DNA from 3 places in the Ensifer sp. B1-9 genome. Region 1 is predicted to be linked to each of the others. Evidence: riboswitches for the same ligand, from Rfam matches in the RefSeq annotation. Region 1 holds a riboswitch; each other region holds the start of a gene.
What was found. A riboswitch is a leader RNA that binds a small molecule or an ion and turns the genes downstream of it on or off. The one in region 1 is predicted to bind cobalamin.
Positions count from the first base shown of each region.

Region 1 (7,151 bases):
GATCTCGCTGGTTCTGGAACTGACCGAGGATCTGAACGTCATCGAGGATCACGTCTATGGCGAAGCGGGGCATCGACAGCAGCCGGGCCTCGCGCCGCTGCGCCGTACGGTCGTGCGGCTTCATCGCCATTTGCGCACGATCCTGGCCTTGCTGAGACGGGCTGCCGCCTCGGACGAAGACGAGGTGCCGCCCGGTTTCATCGATGCCGCCGAGCGGCTTTCAGACCGGCTCGAAACGGTTGACCGCGACGTCTTCGCCCTGCAGGAACGGGCGCGTCTGCTGCACGAGGAGATCGACAGCAAGATTTCCTCGGAAACCAACCGGCACCTTTACATCCTGTCGCTGATGACCGCTTTCCTGCTGCCGCCGACGCTCGTCACCGGCTTCTTCGGCATGAATACCGGGGCGCTGCCCTTCGCCGATGGCACCGGCACGCTCTATGCGGCGCTGTTCATCGGGCTCTCCATGGGCTTTGCCTGGTGGATCCTGAGGCGGATCGGGATTCTGTGAGCCTGCGAGGAAGGGCCGGAAGCGGAAGCCCCGGCCCGCTCACCCTTAGCTATAAGGCGAGTAGCATTGCCGGCGCGGGCCGCCATAGGGCTGGTAGGTATTGTCGTAGGCCCTGTAGGAACGGTAACGGTCATAGCACCACTGCACATGACGGTTGCCATAGCCGGCAGCAGGACGCTCGTAGCGTGGCGGCTGGGCGATCGCCCCGCCGATGATCACGCCGGCACCGAAGGCAGCCATCGGGTACCACCAACCGTCATAGTAGCGATAGCCCGGGCGATGGTAGCGATAACCGCGATAGCCGTTGTAGTAGTAATAGTTGCCGCGGCGTTCATAGCCCGGCCGGCGATACTGAACGTTCGTCGCATCGGCCTGCCGTTCGATGCGCGTCGGCGCCGGCATGAACGCCTGCGACGGGGCCGCGGACGTCATCAGGACTGCCGCGGTAATGATCGAAGAAAACCACCGGCTCTTCCCGGTCTGCAGAAAAATCTTCATCGAAACCTCCAAAACCGAATCCACGCTCCGCAGTTCACCGAGAAATTGGGCAACCGCGGCACCTTCAGCCTCTGCATGATTTCTCCCGGATCGTTGCAAAACCGGGGGACGCCCCTCAGCCGGGAAACCCAAAACCCCCGAGCAACGTGTAAGCCACCGGTTTTGTTCCATATTCAGGCGTCGCGGCCCACGCTCCCGCACAGGAGATCGCCAGCGGCAGGCCGGTAACAGCGACGGTCTCGATCCACGTGTTGATCGGTCTGCCGGCATCCACGCCCTCTTGCGACACACCAATATTATGCAAGATATTGCTCATATACAGCCGGAGGTCGGTATACATTCACGCGTCGCTCCAGCACAGTCCTGCTCGGGGGCTGAGATTTACGATGCATTAACGATACTGTCGGCAATCTCAGAGAATGGCTAAGCGGTATATCTCCACCACAGGGATGATTCTGCGCCTCGCGACCTTCCTGGGTCTGATTTTCGCGGCGGCGACCGCACGCGCCGGTGAACTGGAACCCTGGAAGACAAAGTCGAATTCCATCATCGTCGACGCCTATGAAATGAACAGCATCGACTGGGAAGTCATGCTCGCCGACAAGCGCATCTCCGGCTTCATCGCCAAGGCCTCCGACGGTTTGCCGGAGAGCTTCTCCTGCACCGGCGACCACAATGGCGACACCTTCAACCACTGCAAGACCATGTGGCGCAAATACGCCGTCAGCCGCGAGCTCTACCAGACCCGGCGCATGATCGCCCGTTCGCACGGGCTGCTATGGGGCGCCTACCATCTCGCCCGTCCCGGCAACCCCGTGGACCAGGCGAACCACTTCCTCGACTACGCCGAGCCGCGCGACGACGAACTGATGGTTCTCGATCTCGAAGGCATCGATCCCGACAAATACATGTCGCTCGAGGATGCCGCCATCTTCGCCGGCCACATCAAGACCCGGACGGGACGCTATCCGATCCTCTATACAAACCACATCACGGCCCAATACATCGCCACGCACCGCGCCAAGCACCGGCTGCTATCGCGCCTGCCGCTCTGGTATGCGCGCTACAAGCCGGATATCCGCCAGGTCTTCCCGATGGGCAACTGGGACAGCTATGCGCTGTGGCAGTTCTCCTCCGGCGTCAATTGCGGTAAGCGGCGCTGTCCCTATCGTGTGCCCGGCACCTTGGACGACATCGACGTGAACGTCGCAGCGATGTCGCCGCTGGCGCTGAAGGCGATCTGGGCGCAAGGCGCGTTGCTGCCGGAAAAACCAATGCCGATCACCCTCGTCGCGCAAGCTGCGCAAGGGACCGGAGTGCACGCGGTCGCACGGGCGGCCGCAACGCTTGGCGAGCCGCTGCTCGTCAGCCGTGCCGGCGCCACGAGCAGCGCCGGCAGCAGCGTCGACATGCTGGTGACCGGGTCGATCGATTTCGCCCGCCACGAGCGCGCCCTGCAGGTGGCAGTCGCGGCCGATGACGCCGCGCAGGGCGGATGCCCCAAGCCATCGGCCGGCAGCCCAGGGCTCGCCACCGCCCAGCCACCGCCCTGTAGCACGCCCTAGCCCCTTCAGGCTTCGATCTGGACATCTCCCAGCGGCCGCGAGCAGCAGGCGAGGATGTAGCCCTCGTCGATCTCGTCATCGAGAATGCCGCCATTGTGGCTCATCTCGACCTCGCCTGCGACCTTCATCACACGGCAGGTGCCGCAGATGCCGCCCTCGCAGGCAGCACCGATCCGCACACCGTTGGCGCGGGCCGTCTGCAGGATCGTCTGGCCGGGCTTTGCCACCACTTCCTTGCCGCTCATGGTGAAGGCAACCTTGGCCACCTGGCCCTCGCCGTCATCGCCGATACCAGCGCGCACGGCGATTTCTTCCGCAGCAGGCGCGGCCGCCGGCTGGAAGCTCTCCTCGTGATAGCGGCTCATGTCGAAGCTGGCTGCCTTCAGCATCTCGCGCACACCGCGCATGAAGGGTTCCGGCCCGCAGCAGAACACCGTACGTTCCAGGAAGTCGGGAGCGAGCAACGGCAACTTGGCACCGTCGATGCGGCCACGCAGGCCATGCCAACCGTGGCGCGCCTCATGTCCCTCGACGATGAAGCCGAGGTTCAGCCCGGACATCTGCGTTGCCAGGACCTCGAGCTCCGAGCGGAACAAAAGATCCTCCGGCCGACGGGCGCAGGAGATGAAGGTGACGTCCGTCTCCGGCACGCAATCCGCCATCCAGCGGGTCATCGACATCATCGGAGTGATGCCGGAGCCGGCCGAGATGAACAGGTACTTGTCGCCCGGATGGCGGACGAAGCTGAAATCGCCGAGCGGCCCGAAGGCCCTCAGCTTCATGCCGGGCTTGAGATGGTCGAACATCCAGCGGGTGCCGATGCTGTCGGCCTGTGCCTTCACCGTGACCGCGATCGAGAGCGGCCGCGATGGCGTCGACGACAGGGTATAGGTGCGCATGACCGGTTCGTCCGCGACCGGCAGTTCGAGCGTCACGAACTGGCCGGGCAGGTAACGAAACCAGGCTGGCTTCCCCGCGCGGAAGGTGAAGGTCATGACGTCGGCGGTCTCGACGACCGCCGACGTGCATTCGAGCATCTGCTGCCGGTCGATCCAGACATGCAGTTCGTCGAAATGGTGGAAGGAGGGTGCCATCTGCATGTCAGGCGACCTTCGACAACGGAGCCGCATCGCCCTCGAGGCGCTGCTCCATGAACTTGCAGTACCACTCGACGAACTGCATCACGCCGCCTTCATGCTCCGGCGAATAGGGGCCGGATTCATAGGCCGGCGAGCGGATGCCGAAGGCGTTTTCCTCGACGATCTGGCGATCCTGGTCGTTGGTCTCGGTCCAGACATGGGTCAGGTCATCGAGTGTATAGTCGACGCCTTCGACCGCATCCTTGTTGACCAGCCACTTCGTCGTCACTTGCGTGAGCTCCGGCCCGAGCGGCAGCACGCGGAAGGTGATGGCGTGATCGGAAAGCACATGGTTCCAGGTGGTCGGGTAATGGAACATCAGGAGCGTGCCGATCTGCTTCTGCCGGACATCGGCCGACAGCGCCCTTTTGACTGCTGGCGCACCCGACATGGTATAGCTTTCGGCATCATCGACCAGCGGCATGCGCGCGGCGCGGAACTGGCCGGTCGGCGACATCCGGAACTCGCTCGGCAGGCCCCCTGCCTCGCATTTCGCCCAATGGGCGGCAATCACCGGATCGTCCTTGGCGCCCTGCACCCCGGTCGCGGTCGGCGCTTCCGGATAGGTGCGGCAGAGTTCGGGGTGATTGGCGGCGCAATGGTAGCACTCGCGGTTGTTTTCCCAGACGAGCTTCCAGTTGCCCTTCTCGATGATGGTGCTTTCGAAGGCAACCTTGGTCTCCCCAAGCCGGTGCGGAGCGAGATAGGGGGTGACCAGTTCACGGAAGGCCGCGAAATTCGCCGGTGTCTCCGACAGGTTGATGAAGATGTAGCCGCCGACCGTCTCGCAGTGGATCGGTTTCAGGCTGTGGGCCGCCTTGTCGAAGTCCTCGCCCATCTGGCGCGCGAAGAGCAGCGAGCCATCGAGTTCGTAAGTCCATTGATGGTAGGGACAGACAAGCTTCGCCGAGGACCCCTTGTGCTGCGTGCAGACGCGGGAACCGCGGTGCCGGCAGGAATTGTGGAGCGCGCGGATCGTACCCTGCCGATCACGGGTGACGACGACGGGAAAATCGCCGACCTGGACGGTGAAATAGTTGCCGGCCCGCGGGATCTCGCAGTCATGGCCGATGAACAGCCAGTCCTTGTACCAGATGTTTTCCAGATCCTGCCGGTAATAGTCGGGATCGATGTAGAAGGCCCGATCGAGGCTGTAGCCGTCACGCCGGCCCTTCAGCTTGCGAAGCATATCGGTCTTGGTATCCATGTCCTGTCCTCATGCGCCATGTTTCGGAGAGGCAGGACAGGAACCCGCACGGGCGTGCACCCATGCGTTTCAGGCTCCGATCCGGCTGCCCGCCGCAACCCGTTACGGTTATGTCCGTCAAGGCTGGTTTCCGGGCTCAGGAGCCGTCCTTTGCGGACCAGCCCGGCGCCTTCCCGGACGGAACGGTCCAGTGGCTTTTTGCCGAGGCTTTCGCTCCACCACCGTTGCGGGGGCAGCGCCGGGATTTGACCGGCTTCCCAATTCTCCGCCTTCCTTTTGGAAGACGACACCTTGAGCAAGGATATGTAAGCGCGGAAGGCACCCTGGCAGACGCCGGATAGCGACATCCAATTCCAGAATGACGACACAGTGGAAACCATCCTTCTGAACCGGAGTCGAAAATTTTTCTATTTATAAACAGATAGATAGATCAAATATTGGGCATATGCCACTTTTCGCGGCCGATATGGCGCAGGCACGGGAAGACTTCGCCCGTTTGCGACATTTTTATGAAAGTGCCGGCGCATCTTCCGCCAACGAAAGGAAATCCTTCATTAACCATAAGGCACTAGGCTTGCCGGCGGACGAAGATGTCCGGCAGGCAGATGGCGCATGGCAAAATTCAGATATTACGACGCAGCGGCCGAGAAGCCGCCGGCCGTCGTGCCGAAGACGGCGGTTCACAGCGAGTTCCTGCGCACCGGCAGGATCAATCGCCGGCAATGGGCGCCGGGCGAACGACGGTATCTGAGTTATGAGGAAGTCGCGGACAGAACCGCCAAGAAGCTCGCGACCGCCGGCGACACGACGCACAAGCGGATCAACGGCTTTCACGCCTCGATCCAGTTCCCGAAGCTGATCTTCCACCGCACGCTCGTCGGCAAGCCGCATCTCGGCTATTGCCATGTGACAGCGGCGCGGACAGCGGTCACGCCTTCCAAGGACATCACCTGGTCGTTCTATTTCGCCAATTTCTTCAGCGACCTTGGTGACGAGACCCATTTCTTCGACCGCATCCAGAGCGGCTATTCCCGCATGTATTTTGCCGTCGCGATCGAGCCGAACGCCGAAGACGGACAGATGGTCATCAACCGCAACGTCCGCGACAACGGGCTGCTCTTTCGCACCGACGACCCCAAGGTTGCTCTCAAGAACGTGCTGATGCTGGGTGCCCGGGACGACGCGCTGCGCCGTATCATCCGCAGCCTCTGAGCCAGTAACCGTTTCCCGCAAAGAAAATCGTTCTGTTTTCCCGGCACGTCCGCTAAGGAAGCGTCGGAAAGGAAACGGCATGGCAGAGATCATCGACACGGGCATTGAACCGTACCGCGCAATCGAACGCGCCTGCGCCGTTCTTGCCGAAGGCGAGCCGGTCGCCATTCCCACCGAAACCGTCTATGGCCTTGCCGCCGACGCCACCAATCCCGATGCGATCAGCCGCATCTACGAGATGAAGGGCCGACCGCGTTTCAATCCACTGATCTCGCATGTTTCCGACATGGCCATGGCCGAGGCTCATGTGCGCTTCGACCCCGTGTCCCGACGCCTGGCGGAAGCATTCTGGCCAGGCCCCCTGACATTGATCCTGCCACAGCGGCCTGAGAGCACAGTGCATGCGCTTGCCTCGGCCGGCCTCGACACGCTTGGCATCCGCATGCCCGACGGCTTCTCGCGCCGGGTGATCGCACGGTTCGGGCGACCGCTCGCCGCGCCCAGCGCCAATACCTCCGGCAAGATCAGCCCGACCAGTGCGGCCCATGTCGACGCCGATCTCGGCGAGAAACTGAAGCTGATCCTCGATGCCGGCCCGGCCGAAATCGGCTTGGAGTCCACGATCATCAAGGTCGACGGCGACGAGATCCGGCTGCTGCGCCCGGGCGGTCTCGCTGCCGCCGAGATCGAGCGCCTGCTCGATCGTCCGGTGATCCGACCGGAAACGGCGGGCGCAACGATCGAGGCGCCGGGCATGCTGGCCTCCCATTACGCGCCGGGCGCTGCCGTGAGGCTTGATGCCACCGATGTGCGCAGCGGTGAGGCGCTGATCCGCTTCGGTGGCGATCGGATCGCCAACGAGGAACAGGCGGCCGTAATACTCGATCTCAGCCCGACCGGAAATCTTCGCGAAGCGGCAGCCAATCTCTTCGACTACATGAAGCGCGCGGACGCCAGCGGGGCTGCGACGATCGCCTTCGGGCCGATCCCTTCGGAAGGATTGGGAGAAGCGATCATCG
Region 1 is NZ_JBCHVG010000007.1:3,520-10,670, forward strand. It holds gene ACQ5BM_RS13975 (transporter) at 1-511, shown strand, start outside; gene ACQ5BM_RS13980 (BA14K family protein) at 557-1,009, opposite strand; gene ACQ5BM_RS13985 (hypothetical protein) at 1,125-1,349, opposite strand; gene ACQ5BM_RS13990 (glycoside hydrolase family 25 protein) at 1,429-2,574, shown strand; gene ACQ5BM_RS13995 (2Fe-2S iron-sulfur cluster-binding protein) at 2,580-3,674, opposite strand; gene ACQ5BM_RS14000 (aromatic ring-hydroxylating oxygenase subunit alpha) at 3,676-4,920, opposite strand; cobalamin riboswitch at 5,025-5,229, opposite strand; gene ACQ5BM_RS14005 (DUF6656 family protein) at 5,533-6,132, shown strand; gene ACQ5BM_RS14010 (L-threonylcarbamoyladenylate synthase) at 6,212-7,151, shown strand, end outside.

Region 2 (7,151 bases), on a different contig from region 1:
CAGAACTGCGAACCTCAGCGATAACGTTGATGGTTAAGCGACAAGCGGGAGCCGTTCAGGCGGCGTAGTTCAGGAGCATGAGCGCGTCGATGTGCAAGCCCAGCCGCCCTGGCATGCGCTCAAGGGTCTGAGTGGGCTAGGCAAGGGGTGCGCGCAGAAAACTGCACGCACTTTTCCTCGTCCCGCTCTAGATTTTAGTGCGTGAGAATGTTGACGACGTTGCCGAAGGGGTCGCGCATGAAGAAGCGCCGCACACCCCAGGGCTCGTTGGTGATGTCGTAGACGATCTCGACGCCCGCGGCCTTGGCGCGCGCGTAGATCTGGTCGACGTCGTCGACTTCGATCGAAAGCACCGGCACCGGCGTATCGTTGCCGCCCTCACTGGCGATGCTTACCTGCGGCATCGCGGCCTTGCCCTTGGCGGCGAAGGTCAGGATCCAGCCGTGATCCATCACCACGTCCAGTTCCAGCAGGTCGCCATAGAAGGCGCGCGCCGCCTGCGGGTCCGGGGCGTAGAGGTTCGAGACGATACGCTTGACGGTCATGGTTTTCCCTTTTTCGCGGCGTGCCCGCGCGCATAGGTTGTTCGTCCGTTGATGATGCAGCCTATACTGCCCGCCAATTGCGCCCGTTTGAAGCGGAAACCGCGTCTCGCCTTACAGCACCGACAACGCCTTTGGGTTGGCGTGGGCAAGCGCCACCCGCACCAGCGAGGCCGCCGCCTTGCCGGCTGCCTCCATGTAGCCGGCGTCACGATGCAGCAGCACCACGGCAAAACTGCCGTCGAGAAGCAGCAGGATCTGTTTCGCCAGCAGGGCGGGTTCGGACGCCCCGGCATCCGCAAGGGTCTCGGCCATCCAGACCTCGAACTTCTTCTTGTGAGCGGCACCGATACGGATCGCCGGATGCCCCGGCATGTTGGCAAGTTCGGCGGAGGTACGCAGGAAGCCGCAGCCTTTCCACTTCGGATGACGCGCCGCCCGCGCCAGGTTGACGAAGATCGCGTCAACCTTCGCCGCCAGTTCGCCTTCGGCCTCGGCGAACCATTTCTGGAAGAGTTTAAGGTTGGGCTGGTCTCGGCCTTCGAGATAGGCCGCGATCAGATCGTCCTTGCTGTCGAAGTGGTAGTAGAGCGTGCGCTTCGTTACCCCCGCCTCTTCGGCCACCGCGTCGACGCTGACGGCACGGATGCCCTCGGCATAAAAGAGCTTTGCCGCAGCGGCGACGATCACATCCCGGGTCGATTTCTCTGCTTTCGCCATCACGATGTATACCGACTAGTGAATATACATGACATCTTCTCTCACCTAGCCTCCCCGCGTCAACCACTGCCGGAGAACAACCATGTCCAATACCGTGCTGATGCAGATTTCCGAGGGGATCGCCCACCTGACCCTCAACCGCCCGGAGAAACTCAACGCGCTGAATTACGAGCTGATCGACCACCTCATGGTCCTTCTCGACTCGATCGAGGTGAACGACAATGTCGGCGCCGTGATCATCACCGGCGCCGGCGACCGCGCCTTTTCCGCCGGCGGCGATATCCATGAATTTTCCGAAAGCGTGGCCAAGGGCGTGAACCCCGCCGTGCGCGATTTCGTCCGCCGCGGCCAACGGCTGACGGCCCGGCTCGAAGCCTTTCCAAAGCCGGTCATCGCCGCCGTCAACGGCATCGCCTATGGCGGCGGCTGCGAGATCACCGAGGCCGTGCATCTGGCCATCGCCAGCGACAGGGCGCGCTTTGCCAAGCCCGAGATCAAGCTCGGCATGCCGCCGACCTTCGGCGGCACCCAGCGCCTGCCGCGCCTTGCCGGCCGCAAGCGCGCGCTCGAACTCCTGTTGACGGGAAAGGATTTCTCGCCCGAGCACGCACTGGAGATGGGGCTCATCAACCGGGTCGTCGCCCATGAGGCGCTGATCCCTGCGGCCCGTGACCTGGCCAGGCGCATCATGGGTTATTCGCCACTTGCCGTCCGCTCGATCATCACCGCCGTCACCCGCGGCCTCAACATGTCGATAGCGGAGGGGCTGCTGGTCGAGAGCGAACAATTCGCCCAGATGGTGCCGACCGACGATCTCTCGGATGCGCTTGCCGCCTGGAAGGGACGACGCATCCACGAGGACGGCCCGACAGGCTGAGCGTCTCGGCAGCACGGCAAACGGCGGCAGGGCGCAACGGCCTTGCCGCCGCTATCCATCAGGCGCGGGCGAAGCCGAGGATGAAGAGCGCCAGCGAGCCGATCGAGGCGACGGTGCGCACATGGTTCCACCAGACCCAATCGGTAAGATAGCGCTGCTGCCAGAGATCGGCCGCCGCCTGGCCGGGTGCCGCAGCGGCGAGCGCATCGTTCATCGGCACGTTGAAGATGATCGTTACCAGGAGCACGCCGACGACATAGGCGATGCCACCGGCCGCGAGCAGCCAGCGGCCTTCACCGCCCGAGAGGAAGGCCATGACCACCAGCGCCAGGCCGATCAGCGCCGTGCCCATGAAGGCGCTGAGGAAGATCGGGTTCTGGATGACGACATTGATCGCGTTCATCGCGGCGATCCCCTGCTCCGGCGGCAGCCGCGACAGGGCCTGCATGATGCAGACCGAGAAGATGAAGAACAGGCCGGCCATCAGGCCGGAACCGATGGCGGCGACGAAGGCCAAAGCGGGAATCAGCGGGATCATGCGGCGATACTCCAGACACCGGTTGCTGCGGTTTCCCGGGCATAGACGGCGAAGTCGCGCGGCCGGCGCAGAAGCACGTGCTCGATATCGGACGTCAGGCTGGAATTGCGCCCGTCGAGCACGGACGAGAAGAGATAGCGGATGAGTTCGACATAGTCATCCGGCAGCCCCTCGGCTCGCATCTGCGCCACGAAATCCGCAAGCGGCACGGACCGGTAGCCGATGGGCCGCCCCGATGCCGCGGCGATCTCCGCGACGGCCTCGGCGAAGGTCAGCAGCCGCGGCCCTGTCAGTTCATAGATCTTGCCGACATGCGCGTCGTCGAGGAGCGCAAGCACGGCGACATCGGCGATGTCATCGGCGCTGACAAACGGTTCGGTGACCGCGTCCGGCGGCAGGTAGACCATGCCGCTGCGAACCGCATCCATCAGGAAGGCTTCGCTGAAATTCTCGAAGAACCAGCTCCCCCGAATGATCGTCCAGTCGGCGCCCGATGCCTGCAATTCGCGTTCGGCCGCCTGCGCCGCGTCCTCGCCGCGCCCCGAAAGCAGCACGAGGCGCTTGATGCCGGAACGGACCGCAAGCGCGGAAAAGCGGCGGATCGCCTCGACCGCGCCGGGCACGGCGAGATCCGGCTGATAGCTGACATAGATGCGCTCGACATTCTCGAGCGCCGGCGCCCAGGTCGTCTCGTCGTTCCAGTCGAAGGACGGCGTGGCCGAGCGCGCGCCGATGCGCACCGTGACACCCTTGGCGCGCAGCCGCTCCGCAATGCGGCGCCCCGTCTTGCCCGTACCACCCAGCACCAACGTAACCTTGCCAGACATGATCTTTCCTCCCGATTAAAAACATGAGCAACTCTCACATTTGCAAATGTGATAAATCCTCGTATTTTGGGAGTCAAGACAAAATGTGAGGATTATTCATGATTGAGCCGACAGGCACCCTGCCGATTGCAGGCGACGACGACACTGCGCTGCGCCGCACGCCCAGCCAGAAGCGCAGCCGGGAGCGCGTCGAGCACATCCTCACCTGCGCCTCCGTGCTCATCGCCGAGAAGGGCAGCGATGCCATGCGCATGAGCGAAGTGGCGGAAAAGGCAGGGATTTCGATCGGATCGCTGTACCAGTATTTCCCGGACAAGGCTGCGATCGTGCGCACGCTCGCCGAGCGCTACAACGCCTATTCCCGCGAATGCATCGAGGGCGAATTCGCCAAGGTGACGTCGATGGCAGAACTGCGCGACGCCTTCGGCGCGCTCTTCGATACCTATTACGACATGTTCCTCGCCGAACCGGTGATGCGCGACATCTGGTCGGCGATGCAGGCCGACAAGACGCTGAGGCAGATCGAACTGGAAGAAAGCCGCATGACCGGCCGTCTGCTCGCCGATGTCCTTGCCCGGCTCCAGCCGCAACGCCCACGCGCGGCGATCGACGAGGCCGCGTTCCTGATCATGTATCTCGGCGAATGCACGATGCGGCTCGCCATCTCGGTCGACCGCGCCGAGGGCAACCGCATCGTCGAGGCCTACAAGCAGATGATCCTTCGCGATTTTGTCGCTGATGAAGCGGCCGGCGGCGCAGGCTCAATTGACAACGCCATGACACACTCATAATCATCAGGGATCGATTGGTTCCCGAGACGCGAACGTGTGTCGGGAGTAAACGGGAACGTGACGGATGGACCCAAGCTGGGCATTCAAATCACGGCCGACCCCGCGACTGTAGAGCGACGTCGATCTTGCCGTTCCGGAGCGATCCGGGAGAAGCCACTGGAAGAGACCCCGAGAGGGTGGTCGGACTGGGAAGGCGAGGCAGATCCCGGGCATTACGCCCAGCGCCGTGAGCCAGGAAACCTGCCACTCGATACGGGCATAGGGCCCACACCGGGAATTTCCCGATGCCATCACGGAGGTTGTCATGGCTACGTCTACTATTTCGAGCACCCCGCTCTCCCTCAGCGATCGTCTGACCGCTGGCGTCATCGCACTTCTCATCGGCGCATTCCTCGTCTTCGGCGCCGGCCTTGCCAATTCGGCCGTGCTGCACGACACCGCACACGACACCCGCCATTCCTACGGCTTCCCCTGCCACTAAACGATGTCTCGGAACGTAGCTCACGTTCCGCATCGACGTGTCTGCGGACCTGAACGCATCCGGCCTGTGCCGGATGTCGGTGTTTGTGCATACCGGTTCGTCCGGCACACCAGGTTCATCCGCACGGCAGAAAGAACGAAAGGCTTGCAAACCACGCCAGAGTGCGTGGCTTTTGTCGCTATCGAGGGAATTCGACATGATTGTCAGAACGCTTCTGGCCGCGATCGTGGCTGGACTGATTGCCGGCGTCTTCATGACCGGCGCCCAGGAACTCAGGGTTACGCCGCTGATCCTGCATGCGGAACAATTCGAAGGCGAGGCTCCGGCGACCACCGAGCAGCCCGCCGGCCAGCCGGGGGCGGCGCAGCCGGCCGCAGAAGGGCACGATCAGCATTCGTCGCTGAAGGCGGTCTCGCCGCTCGGCGCCGTGCTCGATGCGCTGTCGCCGATCACGCCGGCCTATGCCCATGAGGGCGAACACGAGGAAGGCGGCATCATGTTCGGCCTCAGCCGCTTCTCGGGCACGCTGATGGCGAACCTCGTCACCGGCTCCGGCTTCGGCCTGCTGCTGGCCGGCGTCAGCCTGGTGATCGGCTATCCGATCACGCTGAGGAACGGTGCGCTCTGGGGCGCCTGCGGCTGGCTCGCGGTGCACATGTTGCCGGCGATCGGCCTGCCGCCGGAATTGCCGGGCTTCCCGGCCGCCGAACTCGGCGATCGCCAGACCTGGTGGCTGGCAACCGTCGCCCTCTCAGCCGTCGGCCTCTATCTCGTCGTCCTGCGCGAGGAGATCGTCGCAAAGGTCGTCGGCCTCGCGCTGATCGCCGCGCCGCATGTCTACGGCGCACCGCAACCGCTCGACATTTCCAGCAACGTCCCGGCCGTGCTCGGCGCCGAATTTGCCGTCGCCGCCCTCGCCACCACGCTTGCCTTCTGGATCGTGCTCGGCGTCGTTTCCGGCTTCATCAACGAGCGTTTCGCCAGGGCGAACTGATCCGGCCGATCCCATGCTCCATGGGAACCTGAACAAGCAGGCGGCGGGGTTCAGCCCCCGCCGTTTTGCATGAGATGCGCTGCCAGCCTTTCGCGACGATCGTTCGGCTCGAGCAGCACGCAGGTGTCGCAGAAGCTGCCGCCTTCCGTTCGGAAATAGAGGCAGCAACCGCAGCGTATCCTGTACTGGCGCGACAGCCGCTTGCTGCTTGCCGGATCGATTGCCGAGATCTCCTCGTAGCAGAGTTCTTCCGAGAACAGCGGCGACCCGGGCCTTTTGACGATGGCCAGCGCCTCGGCCATGCAGCGCGCCTCGTCGCCGATCGCGCGCCCGATCTCCAGAAAGGCACCGGCAAGCGAATCTGCCGCCAGCCGCCACTGCGCTCCGGAGGAAAGCCCCGTCCGCCGTTTCAAGACTGCGACGACCGGCGCCAGATGGGCCGTGAAGCCGCGCTCGAAAGTGCTGCCGCCTTCGCTCGCCTGCGGCACCGCGGTCAGCCGACCAAGATGGAAACGATAGCGCTTGCCGGCAATCTCCCGCCCCTCGTGCAGCCGAGCCCAGTCCTCGAAGCGAATGCCGGCGATTTCTGCGTGACGCCCCGCCCCGAGATAGAACGCGCCGAGAACCACACTCAGTTGCCGGCTATAAAAGGCGATGAGATGCGCCGCCCGGATCCGGTCCGTCATGCCGATTGCGAAAAAGTCCTGATAGGCAAGGCTCTGCTCTACCCCTGCCCCGCCCATGGCCCAGAAGGCGCCCGGCGTGCTGAAGGCGCTTTCGCCCACCTCGAGCGAAACGCCGGCGTCAGGAAACTGCGCGCGCAACCGCTCGACCGCCGCCAGCACCAGCGGCGGATATTTCCCTGCAGTTTCTGCTGTCTGCCGGCGCTCGCCCATTCATGCCGTCTCCGTCGCCAGCCAACCACCCTCAAATCCCGCGCGTTCGAGACCGCGCCGGATCGCCGGCAGGCTGCGTGTCAGCTTCCAGACGAAGCCGCTCCGCCAATTCTCGATCATCATCACGACGAGCCCCTGGTCAAGGCCGACGACGCGATCGTCGATCCAGCCTTCCGGTCCATCGCCGGGAAGGCTCGGATTGAAGCCGCCCGGCAGGCGCCCCTCTTTCAGCAGTCCGGGATAGCTGGCTGCGATATGGCTGAGTGCCGCGCGTGACGAGTCCGGATCGAACGGCAGGCAGGCGGGCGCTGCCCAGGGCACGAGCGTGCCGTCATCCAGTCCGAACGGCGCGCCCCGGTTGGCGTAGCCGAAAAGCCGCTGCCAGCGTCCGTCCGCAAGGCGCAGCCGGCCGCGCGGCGCGTGACAGGCACTGAGCCCCCAGAGCTGTTCGCCATAGCCGGCGAAGCGGCCCGAATTCCGGCGCG
Region 2 is NZ_JBCHVG010000001.1:19,777-26,927, reverse strand. It holds gene ACQ5BM_RS00155 (VOC family protein) at 195-545, opposite strand; gene ACQ5BM_RS00150 (TetR/AcrR family transcriptional regulator) at 657-1,262, opposite strand; gene ACQ5BM_RS00145 (crotonase/enoyl-CoA hydratase family protein) at 1,345-2,139, shown strand; gene ACQ5BM_RS00140 (DUF1772 domain-containing protein) at 2,198-2,677, opposite strand; gene ACQ5BM_RS00135 (NAD(P)H-binding protein) at 2,674-3,504, opposite strand; gene ACQ5BM_RS00130 (TetR family transcriptional regulator) at 3,603-4,295, shown strand; cobalamin riboswitch at 4,294-4,557, shown strand; gene ACQ5BM_RS00125 (CbtB domain-containing protein) at 4,600-4,776, shown strand; gene ACQ5BM_RS00120 (CbtA family protein) at 4,973-5,770, shown strand; gene ACQ5BM_RS00115 ((2Fe-2S)-binding protein) at 5,821-6,666, opposite strand; gene ACQ5BM_RS00110 (glucoamylase family protein) at 6,667-7,151, opposite strand, start outside.
Region 2: linked by a shared signal. The riboswitch ahead of ACQ5BM_RS00125 (CbtB domain-containing protein) and the one ahead of ACQ5BM_RS14000 (aromatic ring-hydroxylating oxygenase subunit alpha) in region 1 are both predicted to bind cobalamin.

Region 3 (7,151 bases), on a different contig from region 1:
CCGGTATCAGCCATATCGTCACGGTCACCGACGTGTTCCTGGAACGCATGTTCCGCCGCATGGGATGCCCGGGCGAGCGCATCGCCGAACCGCATCGCATCGGCTCGGTTTTCGCCGTTGCCGTCGCCTGGGAAGTGACCGAGAACCTGCTTCAGCGCATGAAGGCCGTTGCTGCCATCGAAGGCACCGTTCTGGAACGCCCGATGTCGCTGGAAACCGCCCGCGCCGCCTGACCGCTTCGGTCGGCCGGACCCGTTAACGCAAACCGCCGCTTGTCGTTGCACGATCATCGACAAGCTCTATGATGGAGGTGAAACAGGAATTGCCGCCAGCAGCCGCCCATACCAGAAGGTTGGCATCGTGTGGCAGTAGGAAGAGACTTCGCCCGTGTTCCCGCGCTTGAAACACGTCGCTGCGGCGCTTGTGCCGTTGGCTCTGGTCGGTGCCGATCCTTCGCTGGCATCGACCGTGTGCGACCGGCTGAACACCCGGCTTGCGCAAATGTCCGACATCGTCGCCAGCAATGCCGACGCCCGCGACTATGCCAGCGCCATCTCACGCCAGAACATCGAGTTGCGCCGGGCGAAGAACGATCGCCGGCGCGCGGGCTGCGGTGGCGGCAGCGTCGCCACCTTCGACGGCGGAGACCCCGACACCTGCAGCGAGCTCGACAGCCTCATCGCCGAGATGGAAGACAACCTGCGCATGCTGAAATCGGAGCGTGAGCAGATCGTCGCCGGCGGCAGCGAAGACACCCGTCGCCGTATCGTCGCCGCGCTCGAGATCAACGGCTGCTACAGCGACCGCGACTATTTTGCGAGCGTCGAACCCGAAGAGCCGGAGACGCACCGCAACATCATCGCCGATCTGCCGCCTGACGACGCCTACGGGCCGATGCTTGGGCATGGCGAAGACGGCTATGCGCCGCAGGACGGCTACTATCGCGGGACGTTGCGGACCATGTGCGTGCGCACCTGCGACGGCGCCTTCTTCCCGATCTCTTCGGATGCGACGCCCGCCGACTTCCCGCGTGACGAACAGGCCTGCCGGGCGCGCTGCCCTGGCGCCGAGACGGAGCTCTACTTCCACGACCTCAACACGGAGGAGAGCGAACAGATGGTCTCGGCCGTGACCGGCCGGCCCTATACCGAAATGCCCAATGCCTTCGCCTATCGCACCCGCGGCATCAGCAAACCCGGCATGTGCGGCTGCCAGATACCGCAGACGGCCGCGACCTCGCCGAAAGCGACCGGTACGATGACCGGCGATGACCAGTCGTCAATCGTGGTGATCGAAACCAAGAAACCGGCAGATGCAACGACCGCTAAGGCGCCGCCCGAGGAGCGCCCCTACGACCCATCCAAGAACAAGGTGCGCGTCGTCGGCCCGACCTTCCTGCCCAACGAAGAAACCTCGATCGACCTCAAGCACCCAAAGGGACCGGCCTATCAACCGGTCCAGAATTGATGTCGGAACGATCCGTCGCTGCAGTTCCCCAGCCTTCCTCGAAGACCAGTTCTTCCAGCGGCAAGCGCTGGCGCCACCCTTTCACCGCCAGCTCGGGCTGCTGATAGAGGCGATCGACATAGCCGAGGCAGAGCCAGGCAACGATCTCGATATGATCGGGGATGCCGAGGATCGCCTTGACTTCCGTCTCGTGGAAGATGCTGACCCAGCCGACGCCGACCCCTTCGGCGCGCGCCGCCAGCCACAGGTTCTGCACGGCGCAAACCGTCGAATAGACATCCATCTGCGGATTGTGCGTGCGGCCGAGAACGACGGCGCCGCCGCGTGTGCGATCACAGGTGACGCAGATGCTGAGCGGCGCCTTGCGAATGCCTTCGAGCTTCAGTGATCGATACTTGGCCTGTTGTTCCTCCGCAAACATCCGCGCCGCCTCGTCATTGGCACGGCGAAAGGCCTGCCAGACGCGTTCGCGCGTTTCCGGCGCCCGCACCAGCACGAAGTTCCAGGGCTGCATGAAACCCACGGACGGCGCGCTGTGCGCCGCCGTCAGCAGCCGCTTCACCAGTTCGTCGGGCAAAGGCTTGTCCAGGAATTCATCGCGCACGTCGCGGCGTGTTTCGATGGCGCGGTAGACGGCCTCCCGCTCTTCCAGCGAAAAGGCACCGGCAGCCGCAAGGCCGCCCTTCGGTTCAGTCAGCATCGTTCGATCCCCAACAATGCGAAAACCTCCCGCCGTCCACGCGGGGTTCGGTCTATCTCGCCAGGCCGGTCTTCTGACTTCGGTTCAACCGGTCGCCCCACCTTCCCAGATCGCTTGAAGATCCAGTGGCAAAACCTTGAATCAATTCAAGGCACTTCGAGAGGCAACCGTCCCCGTCACAGCGTTGGGCACGTTCCAGAATGACACCGGATTCCCGATTCTCCCGCTCGCGCGGGCACCTGACGGCGCCATAAGGGCACAGCCGCCAGGGAAAGACAAGCACCCGTCAGGGCGGGTGAGGAAAAGTGCCGGCGGTTTTCCGCCCGCATCCCGCTCTACTTATAAGGATCGATCACCGTGATCTAAAGCGGCGCCACCGGATGCGGCGAACCGTCATAGCCGCCCCAGACCGACTGGTCGAAGCAGATCACCGATCCGGTCATCAGCCCGGATTCGGCCGAAGACAGATAGGCGCAGGCGCGCGCGACCTCCGCCGGATCGACGAGCCTGCCGAACGGTTGGCTGGCGGCCGCCTTTTCGAGCCAGTCTGCGGCGGCGCCGTGAAACTCGCGCTGGATGCGATCTTCGCCTTCGGATGCCATCCAGCCGATATTCAGGCCGTTGACGCGGATGCGGTTGCGTAACAGCGCGTAGGCCGTGTTCTTGGTCAGCGTTTCGAGGGCCCCTTTCGATGCGCAATAGGCCGCGATGACGGGCTGCCCGGCCATCGCCGACATGGAACCGATATTGACGATCGTGCCTTCGGTCCGCTCGCGCCGCATCACCTTCACCGTCTCCTGCATCAGGAAGAACGGCGCCCGTACATTGATGGCGAACATCCGGTCGAAGAGCTCCGGTGTCGTGTCGAGGATCGTGCCGCGATCGGTAATGGCCGCAGCATTGACCAGCGCATCGACCCGGCCGAACTCCGCATCGCAGGCGGCAACGACCTTCCGCGCGAGCTCCACCTTTTCAAGATCGGCCTCGACATAGACCACCTTCGCGCCGCTGGCCTTGCCGATTTCCTCCGCCTTCGCGCGCCCCTTGGCGGCATTGCGCCCGCAAATGACGATGCCGGCTGCACCGCGTTCGGCGAAAAGGCCGGCAATCGCTGCGCCCAGTCCTTGCGTGCCACCGGTGACGATGGCGATCTTGCCTTGCATTTGTCCGTTCATCGAATTCTCCCTCGGGAATGATCGCGTGAAACAGGTACGGCTCCCGAGCGCAACGCATCGGGAGCCCGTCAAATGTGAGATTGAACCGTCAGCTCAGCTTGCGCCGTGCCTGTGCATCGAGTGCCGCTTGAAAGTCCTGCTCGCTCGTTCCCGCAGCCAGTGCCTCGCGCATCAACTGCGCCTGCGTCTTCGGTGCCAGGCCGCCGAGCGGCGGATCCCGATCGAGATTGGTCGGAAACGAATAGCCCTCGGCGCAGGATGCGATGACGTTGGCGGCTTCCGCCTCGGTCAGCTTGCCCTTCGCCAGCAATGTCTTCAAGGCCGGGTAGAGCGTCGCGCTCATCGTCAGCCGGTCGACCGTCTCCATCGCCCGACCGAAAGCCGAGGACACCTGCAGGAGATTGGCGACGCGGCGGATATCGGCGGAGCGATTGTTGCCGGCGGCATGGAAGAGCGCAGGGTTGAAGAAGACGACATCGCCCTTTTCGAGCGGAAGCTGCACGTGGTGCTCGTCGAAATAGGCGCGGAACTCCGGCCGGTTGAGCGCCAGATAGCCCGGCACGTAGGTCTGGCTATAGGGCAGGAACAGCGTCGGCCCGCTTTCGAGCGGCATGTCGCAATGGGCGACCGCGCCTTGCAGCGTCAGCACCGGCGAAAGCTTGTGCACATGAACCGGATATCGCTCGATCACCGCGGAGGTCTGGAAGCCGAGATGGTAGTCCCGGTGTGCCGATTGCGCCGCGCCGCCCGGATTGACGCGGTTCACCTGCGCCGTCATCTGATAGTTCGGCCCGAGCCAGGCTTCGCTGACGAGCGCAATGATCGCATTGGCATAGTAGGCCGCAAAATTCTCGGGCGCCTTCAGGCAGTGTTTTTCCAACGAATTCCAGATGCGATCGTTGGCGCCGGGCTTGGCGAAGTGATCACCGCCGCCGCTGTTGCTGCGATGCTGCTCCTCGATGATCCCGTCGAAGACGGCGCTCGCGACGTCGATTGCGGCCGTATCGGCGAAGGCGCGCTTGAAGACCGCCACACCCGGGCCGGCTGCCAGCGCTTCGCAGATTTCGGCAAGCACCGCCCGCCGCGTTTCGGCATTGCCGCAGGCGGCAATCAGGTCGGCGCTGTTGTAGACGAGCACGTTCTTGTCGCAGCCTGAAGCATAGGGATAGTCGGCCAGGTTGGTGCGCCGTTCGACTTCCGCCCGGAACGCCTCGATATCGCAGGCCTCCTCAGTGAGCCAGACACGCTCCACCCGCTGCCTCGCACCGTTGTCGGTCTTCATCCCGTTTCCTCCCCTGGAACATCTTGATGAGCACGACTATAGGCGGCCACAAAACATGATATAGGGCAAGAATCCATCAAAAATCCATCAGGAGAGTTGGCGCGATGGCCCATCCGTTTCTGGTCAAGGACATTGCCTTTCAGGCCGGCCTCAGCACCGCGACCGTCGATCGCGTGCTCAACGAACGCCAGGGCGTACGGCGGCAGACCATCGCCAGGGTTCGCGCGGCCATCGAAGAGCTGGAGAAGCAGCAGGCCGGGCTCGACATCCAGGGCCGCAAGTTCGCGATCGATATCGTGATGGAGGCGCCGGAACGTTTTACCGATGCAGTGCGGCGGGCTTTCGAGGGCGAAGCGATGACGCTGGCGCCGACGAGCTTTCGTTGCCGCTTCCATTTCGCCGAGACGATGCGCCCGCAGGAGATCGTCCAACTGCTCGACCGCATCCGGCTGCGGGGAACCGATGGGCTTGTTCTCAAGGCGCCTGATGTGCCCGAGATCGTCGGCGCCGTGGCGCGCTTCGAGACGAGCGGCATCCCCGTCGTCACGCTGGTGACCGACCTGCCCCATTCCCAGCGAACCGCCTATGCCGGCGCCGACAACAGGGCAGCCGGAGAAACCGCCGCCTATCTCATCGGCGAGCGCTTCGCCGGCGCGTCGGCGACCGTGCTCGTCACCTTGTCCAGCGGCCGCTTCCGCGGTGAGGAAGAGCGGGAAATCGGCTTTCGCCGCGTGCTGCGCCAGCGCTACCCGACGATCCGGATCGTCGAGATCAGCGAGGGCCATGGGCGGGACAGCGAAACCGGTGCACTGGCGGATGCGGCACTCGCCGCCAACCCTGACATCAATGCCGCCTATTCCATCGGCGGCGGCAACCGCTCGGTGCTGGCCGCCTTCGACCGGCTCGGCCGCCGCTGCGCTCTCTACGTCGCCCACGACCTCGACGAGGACAATCTGGCGCTGCTGCGCGAGCGGCGCATTCATTTCGTCCTGCACCATGATCTGAAGACCGACGCGCGCACGGCATTTCGCACGATCATGCTGCACGGCCGCGCTTCGTCTGGCGCGGTCGGCCCTCAGCTTTCGGCGGTCGTGGTCATCACGCCCTATAACGTGCCGGAGTAGGACGATCGCCACTCGGTCCGGGGACGAACTGATTGCCCGAGGTTCGGCCCGGCAGGACCGTATCGTCAGCCGATTCGACGCGATTGCGGCCGCGCCGCTTGGCGAGATAGAGCGCCTCATCGGCGGCCAGCAGCAGGGCGCGTGCGGTCAGCCCGTGGCGCGGCGCAAAGGCGATGCCGGCGCTGCCGCCGACGATGAGCAATTGGCCATTGAACCCGACCGGAGTCTGCGCATCGGCGACAAGACCAGCCGCAAGCCCGCGAGCCTCGGCCTCGCTGCATTCGCCGAGAATAATGGCAAACTCGTCGCCGCCGAGCCGTGCGACGGTACCCTTGGAGCCGGCACGGTTCCGGAAGCGCTCGGCCATGGCGACCAGAACGGCGTCGCCCGCCGCATGACCATGGCGGTCGTTGACCGCCTTGAACGCGTCGAGGTCAGCATAGACGAGCGTGAACGGGTGCGTCTTTGCCTTCAATAGCGCCGCCGCCAGCATGTCGTCGAAACCGCTCCGGTTGAGCAGCCCCGTCAGCCGGTCGTGCTTGGCAAGATGCCGGTTGAGCGCCTCGCTCTGCTGCAAGGCGGCAAAGAGCGACGAGAAGCGCAGGGCGACAAAGGCCATCAGCAGCGCCGCCACGATCGCCATTACGATGACGCTCGGCAACAACTCGGCCCGGACGAACCCGCCCGGTGACTTCGGCATCCACGCCGACACGAGGCAGGATGCGTCGGAGCAGCGCCCGACGGACGCATAGACGCTGCCCTCCGGCCGCGCTGCGAGCGGCACGAAGGCGAGTCTACCGATACCCAGCCGCGCCGCGATCTCGCGCATCATCTTCGGCGTCACCGGCCGCACCGAAACCATGAGCACGGGCGCGCGACGCTCCGCCGGTATCGCCAGCGTTTCCGGGATCACCGCCTGCACGACCGCGACGCTCATGCGTCCGTCGATTTCACGCAAGTCCACGGCGTGAATTCCGGGCACGGTCGGCATCACCGATTGCGGGTCCGGCGTCACGACATCCAGCACATAGGAGCCGTGATTGTTTCTGAGCGCGTTGTCGTAGCGGCGCCTGGCTTCGTCGAGCAGATCGTCCACCTCCTCGAGCGGAACACGGGCCGCCTCGCTTGATACCGCAACGCCGTCCTTCAACACCGTCGAAACGTTGTGGTCGCGATCCGTGAAGATCAGCCAGGAGAACCCGTAGTCTTCCCACAGCCAGCCCGACATCTCGTCCGCAACGAAGGCGTCGCTGACGTGTCCTTTGGCGAGTTCCTGGTAGGTTTTGTCCCAGAAGGAGAGCTGCGCCTGGAATTGAACGACCGCATCCATCTGGTGGCGCAGTTCGTTTGCCACCAGCCGCCGCTCCGCCGAAAGGCCGAAGCGATCCGCTTCCGCGACCGAA
Region 3 is NZ_JBCHVG010000011.1:189,346-196,496, forward strand. It holds gene ACQ5BM_RS21495 (acyl-homoserine-lactone synthase) at 1-233, shown strand, start outside; gene ACQ5BM_RS21500 (DUF2865 domain-containing protein) at 388-1,467, shown strand; gene bluB (5,6-dimethylbenzimidazole synthase) at 1,424-2,167, opposite strand; cobalamin riboswitch at 2,214-2,425, opposite strand; gene ACQ5BM_RS21510 (SDR family oxidoreductase) at 2,530-3,342, opposite strand; gene ACQ5BM_RS21515 (phytanoyl-CoA dioxygenase family protein) at 3,431-4,624, opposite strand; gene ACQ5BM_RS21520 (LacI family DNA-binding transcriptional regulator) at 4,729-5,748, shown strand; gene ACQ5BM_RS21525 (diguanylate cyclase domain-containing protein) at 5,723-7,151, opposite strand, start outside.
Region 3: linked by a shared signal. The riboswitch ahead of bluB (5,6-dimethylbenzimidazole synthase) and the one ahead of ACQ5BM_RS14000 (aromatic ring-hydroxylating oxygenase subunit alpha) in region 1 are both predicted to bind cobalamin.